2 regions of the Cytobacillus sp. Bac17 genome follow, and region 2 is predicted to be linked to the other one. Evidence: riboswitches for the same ligand, from Rfam matches in the RefSeq annotation. Region 2 holds a riboswitch; the other holds the start of a gene.
The links. Region 2 has a riboswitch for ZMP and ZTP ahead of NR125_RS21780 (bifunctional 5,10-methylenetetrahydrofolate dehydrogenase/5,10-methenyltetrahydrofolate cyclohydrolase). Riboswitches for the same ligand answer to the same signal wherever they lie in the genome.
Positions count from the first base shown of each region.

Region 1: linked by a shared signal. The riboswitch ahead of NR125_RS19255 (phosphoglycerate dehydrogenase) and the one ahead of NR125_RS21780 (bifunctional 5,10-methylenetetrahydrofolate dehydrogenase/5,10-methenyltetrahydrofolate cyclohydrolase) in region 2 are both predicted to bind ZMP and ZTP.

Region 1 covers NZ_JALJRC010000018.1:82,580-85,687, reverse strand. Annotated here, with positions in the region: gene NR125_RS19265 (YhbD family protein) at 74-697, shown strand; gene NR125_RS19260 (polymer-forming cytoskeletal protein) at 717-1,430, shown strand; ZMP/ZTP riboswitch at 1,713-1,791, shown strand; gene NR125_RS19255 (phosphoglycerate dehydrogenase) at 1,859-3,058, shown strand.
Region 2 covers NZ_JALJRC010000023.1:73,695-76,802, reverse strand. Annotated here, with positions in the region: gene NR125_RS21785 (cold-shock protein) at 1-183, opposite strand, end outside; gene NR125_RS21780 (bifunctional 5,10-methylenetetrahydrofolate dehydrogenase/5,10-methenyltetrahydrofolate cyclohydrolase) at 416-1,276, opposite strand; ZMP/ZTP riboswitch at 1,361-1,443, opposite strand; gene NR125_RS21775 (hypothetical protein) at 2,017-2,505, opposite strand; gene NR125_RS21770 (nucleoside hydrolase) at 2,688-3,108, opposite strand, start outside.

The sequences.
Region 1 (3,108 bases), on a different contig from region 2:
AAAATGAATAATACAATATTCTTAACGTAACAGTGTTATGTTACAATCATACCATCGGAAAGGAGACCTGGAATTGAGCGATGAATTAATTTCAAAAAAAGAAGTCCTTGATTTAACTGGAATTTCTTATGGGCAGCTTTATCGGTGGAAAAGGAAAAGCCTGATACCGGAGGATTGGTTTGTCAGAAAATCAACTTTTACAGGGCAGGAGACATTTTTCCCAAAGGAGAAAATTCTGGAGCGGGTCGATAAAATACAAAAGATGAAGGATAGCCTTTCACTGGATGAGCTGGCAGATTTGTTTTCATTGAATGCTTCAAATCTGAAGCTGACAAAGGAAAGCCTGATTGCTAAAGGGATAGCTTCTGAACCGGTTATGAATATCTTTCTCGAGACACAGGAAGAGCTTAACGAATTCAATTACCATGAGATTTTGAAGCTTTATATCCTTTCCATCCTGCTTGAATCCGGAGATATCCATATCGAGGAAGGGAAAATGCTTCTTCAGTTATTGAGTGATCATCAAAGTATCCTGCAGCAGCCAAAAGCTGTTATCTGCTTTATTCGCAAACTTGGAATGTCCAGCTGCCTGATTTCGGTAAACGGGGAACAAGTCCTGCTTGAAAAAGGAACAAAAGTGGCCGCCACTTTATCGTTAGAACATTGTGCAGAGGAATTAAAATCCAAATTGGTATAGGGGGAATTTTGCTGTGAATATGAAAACACTAGGGAACTTAATAATTAATGGAGTGGGATCGTCTAATGGAGGTTCATTTGAAAAGGTTGGATTAAATGGCAAGGGAACGGTAAACAGTGATATTGAGTGCAAGAGATTCCATTGTAACGGTACGGCCACTATCCATGGAAACGTAAAAACTGAAAAGGGAAAGATCAGTGGTGCTGCAAAGATCCATGGAGCTGTTAAAGCTGAATCCTTTGTTATCAATGGCTCTGCCGACATTTCTGAAGCTGTCAGCTGTCAAAACCTTGAAGTCGCCGGAAGATCCACTATCGGAGGCTCTGTAAAATGCGAAGTAATCGTTGTGAATGGGAAAGTAACTATTGAAGGGGACTGTGAAGCGGAGGTCTTCCGTGCTGAAGGGACATTTTCAGTAGATGGTTTACTGAACGCAGAAACGATCGATATTAAGCTTTTTGGAGACAGTAAAGCGAAAGAAATCGGCGGCAGAAAAATTAAAGTGACACAGCATAGAGAAACCCTATTAAAATTAATCAAATCCATCTTTCCCTTGAAACTGGAGGCGGATTTAATAGAAGGCGATGACATCGAACTCGAAGGCACAGCAGCTCTTGTCGTAAGAGGGAAAAATGTAAAAATCGGCAAAAATTGCGAGATCGGACTTGTGGAATACTCTGGTGTTTATGAATGTGCAGCAGAAGCGGAAGTTAAAGAACTTCGCAAAATCTGATAAAAGGAGAGAGGTGCAGGGAAGCAGTTTTTTACATTTTCTTTCGGATAGTCAAATTTTATTTACAGATAAAATGTTATAAGCTGTTTTTATGACTGGATAACAGAAATTATTTGCGCACATTGCAGAAATGAAAATGTTATCCTAATAACTAACTTCGAAAAGCATAGTGTACAAAATAAGAAAAATATACTGTAGAAAAATAAAAAATAATTTTAATAATGTAAGCGCTTTAAATGGTTGAAGTTTTCAGAAGACTTTGATAAGATTTAAAAAACCGAAAAGGCTATGTGTAACTGGCGAGACGCGGATCACCGCGAGGGAGCACATAGTGTCGAAGCCGTTCGCCTGGGCAGAGGTAAGGGATTCTACCCTTGCCTCTTTCTGTTTTAAAATCTGACAAAGTTAGTTGAAAAGGGGAGAATCCAGTGAGTACCATGACTTTAGACAGAGTGAAGACGATTAAAACGCTGAATGCGATTGCGCCAAGCGGTCTTGAGGTGTTTAACAAGGATCAATTTACAATCGATAATGAAAGCGGCAATCCGGATGCGATTGTCCTTCGGAGCTTTAATATGCATTCAATGGAATTGGGCGATCGATTAAAAGCAATTGCCCGTGCAGGCGCGGGTGTGAATAATATCCCGGTTGAGAAATGCACTGAACAGGGCATTGTTGTTTTTAATACACCTGGTGCCAATGCGAATGCAGTAAAAGAAATGGTGCTTACTTCCTTAATGGCTTCATCCCGCAATCTCTTTGCCGGCATCTCCTGGACCAAAACGCTGAAAGATGAAGGAGACCAAATTCCTAAGCTTGTAGAATCAGGGAAAAAGCAATTTGTCGGAAAAGAAATTAAGGGGAAAACTCTCGGTGTGATCGGATTGGGGGCAATCGGGGCCCTTGTGGCCAATGATGCACTTGAACTTGATATGGATGTCGTAGGCTTTGACCCATTCATTTCGGTTGACACTGCCTGGAACTTATCCCGCAATGTTCAGCGCGCCATGACCATTGAGCAGGTGTTTGCAGAATCTGACTATATCACTGTACATGTTCCATTAACCGATGATACAAGGGAAATGTTCAATGAAGATACATTCAGCATGATGAAGAATGGTGTTCATATTCTGAATTTCTCACGCGGGGAGCTTGTGAATGAATCAGATATGGCAGCCGCCCTTGAAAGCGGAAAAGTGGGCAAGTATATTACAGATTTCCCAAATGAAAATATCCTGAAAATGAAAAACGCAGTGGCAATTCCGCACCTTGGCGCTTCAACAAAAGAATCTGAGGAAAACTGCGCTGTCATGGCAGCACGACAGGTGAAGCACTTCCTTGAAACAGGCAATGTCAAAAACTCAGTTAACTTCCCAAATGCTGCTCTTCCTTACACAGGCAAGCGGCGTGTCACTGCTTTTCATAAAAACATTCCTAATATGGTCGGCCAAATCACACTTGCTATTTCAAGCTACCAGCTGAATATTGCGGACATGGTGAACCGCAGCCGCGGTGAATATGCGTATACCATGATCGATATCGATAATAAAGTTAATGGTGATGTCATCCCTGGACTGCTTGAACAGATTAATCAAATTGAAGGCATTATCAAGTCACGAATTATATAAAAATACAGCCTCAATTCCGCAGGGATTGGGGCTTTTTTTAACTGCACGAA
Region 2 (3,108 bases):
AGCAGCTTGAGGTCCACGGTTACCTTCAACGATTTCGAAAGTTACGTCTTGACCTTCTTCTAAAGTTTTGAAACCTTCAGTTTGGATAGCGGAGAAGTGTACGAATACATCTTGACCTTCTGAAGATTCGATGAATCCGAAACCTTTTTCTGCATTAAACCATTTAACTTTACCTGTGTTCATTTGTGTTGCCTCCCAATAAATTGTTTTTCACTATAATGTACCATATAAACTTAAACATAAAAAAGTCGCAGCTTGCAGAAATGAGGATGAACGATCGCCTACATTTCTTTGCAGCTACGACTACTTATCCAAAAAGTATATAACGAACTTTACAGCGTTAACCTAATAATAAACGACACCCAGTTATAAGTCAATCCTTTTAAAGATCAATTTTTATTTAGGGATAAATGAACTATTTATGCTTCCCTTGTATTTCAGCGATTTTTTCTGCAGCATGAACAGTATGTTTCAAAAGCATGGAAATCGTAACAGGTCCAACTCCTCCAGGTACGGGGGTAATGGCAAACGCCTTTTCAGCACAGCTTTCATACTCTGCATCCCCAATATTTCCTTCATTATATCCGGCATCAAGGACAATAGCTCCTTCTTTAATCCATTCACCCTTGATAAAGTTAGGTTTCCCTACAGCTGCTATTACAATATCAGCTTGCTTTACAATTTGGGGCAGATTTTTGGTATATGAATGGCAGGTAGTGACTGTTGCGTTTCGATTGAGTAAAAGGGCAGAGACCGGCTTGCCAAGGATTGGGCTTCTGCCTACGACTACAGCATGCATACCTTCAGCACTCAATTTATAGAAATCCATAATTTCCAAAATAGCTGCAGGTGTACAGGATGGATATTCACCAAAACCGAATGCGGTCTGTCCATATCCAAGGCTTGTAACACCGTCTACGTCTTTTTCAATAGCAATAGCTTCGAAAGCTTTTCGTTCATCTATATGTCCTGGTACGGGATGCTGTAGAAGGATTCCATGTACAGAAGGATCATTGTTTAATTCTGCAATCTTCTCTAATAGTTCTTGTGTTGTTGTATCCTTTGACATATGAATACGTTTTGATAATATGCCAAGTTTTTCACAAGCATTCCCCTTCATCCGTACATACGTTTCAGAGGAAGGGTCATCTCCCACCAAAATTGTGGCTAAGCAAGGGACGGTATCCTTCCCCTTCAATTCTTCAATTCGATCCTTTAATTGGTCTTTCACATGTTTTGCCACAACAATTCCATCAAGAATAATCTTTTTTTCCATGCATATTCCTCCTATAGGAAAAGCACCTATTCGGCTGACGGGCTTTTCCATTTTGTTATGAAAAAAAGAGACAAGGGTATCCCTTATCTCTGCCCAGACGACCGGCTATACATAGACGCAGCTCCCCAGCGGTTCATTCCGCATTGTCGTCAGTCACTGCGATTTTGAAAAGCTATTCTAATGAATACATCATACCACAAAAACACAAATAATTAAACTGAAACTTATTCAAACGTTCGTGTTTTTTTGCGAGATATATAAAAAAGGACAGCAAATACTGTCCTTATAAATGATATATTTGAGTTAATTAGTTATTACCTAAAACAATGAAAGCCCTGCCTCTCTTCCATCCTTGCGGCTCCTAGACCGCGCCAGTGGGAATCAGGTTGGTCGGAATTCTTTCCGACTTAGATGCTCTCTGAGATTTTAATATTAAATGGTAAGAAACTTACTGAAGTAAAAATACGGAGAAGTGTCTGGTTTATAGAAGATGATTAAGAAGAAAATTCAGCATTAAGCTGTCCACACAAATTATTCTTAATTACAAACACATGCTTACTCTTTCAAAATCCTAAAGAGCATGAAACATAATAAAAAGCCGCAGTTTCACAAAAAAAGAAGGTTCGGCTGCCGAACAATCCAAGTGAATTAACGACTTCAACAATATACCTCAAATACTTCAATCACTATGTTATCTTATTTACGGTAAAGTGTCAAGAAAATAACTTGTCACCCGCTTATTAGCCTTCTCCTTTATACTCTGTTACATCAAAAAAATCGGTTGTGTCTTTATAGCCATTAAATCCAATATCCAGATCATGAAAATATCGGTGCAATTTAATTAAAACTTCCTTATCCTTAGTGCCCGACTGCACAGTTTCTGCCAGCCGTGTTATTGTGCCCAGGTCAGTCTGCAAATCCTCATTCTCAGCTGATATTTTTTTAAGCGAATTTACGATTAATTCAGCCTGATCTCTTTGTTTTGGCCAGCTGACTTTACGATCTCTTCCCCATCCAAGTGTTTCATTATAAAAAGTATGATTGGAGGCAATGAAGTCCCCTAAATCATCGTACATTAATCCCTGTTCAGATGTCTCCGCATTTGCTGAGGTTTTTTGAACCTTGGATTCATCCTTATTTAAAAAGACAAGTACACTATATGCTATGGCAATAGCTATGACCATTCCCAGAATTGAAAGAAACCTGTTTAATTTCTTGTTTTTTAGCAATTTGAAAGCCTCCATTTGATTTTGATAATGTATGCCGAAACTAAATGGAATTATTGCCATTCTTCCTTGTCTGAAGAAACCTTCCCTGACTGCAAATGTTTTCCATGTTAATACATTCTATGCCAACTTTCCTTTCCCCTTCAACACCAAATAAAAAAGCTTTTAACACTGAGTGTCAAAAGCTATTTCTGATTTTTCTGAGCAAGGAAAACCTCGATAAAATCAATAACAAAACGTTCCAGATCAAACTCCATCGCTATATTATCAAGTGTTTCGGGCGGATCAACTTCGGGCACCGGCCTAAAGTCAGCTATGCTTTTACCCTTTGCCTTTCCAAACTGTTCTATTCTCACTCTTCGTTTTACATATTTGGCAAGATCAGGATTTGTGAGAACACTTAATACAAGAACATCATGAAGAGGTGCACCCTTAATTCCCGGGACAAGCTTTTGATAAGCCTCATAATAATAATCATAAGCAGGTTTGATTAGATCTTTAAAAGGCGATTGAGTATTATCTGCAATAAAATCAATCGTTTCAGGCCTGATAATCGCTTTATTTGTTACATTTAGGGGAAATATATAGATGTTTTTTGCTTTTTCA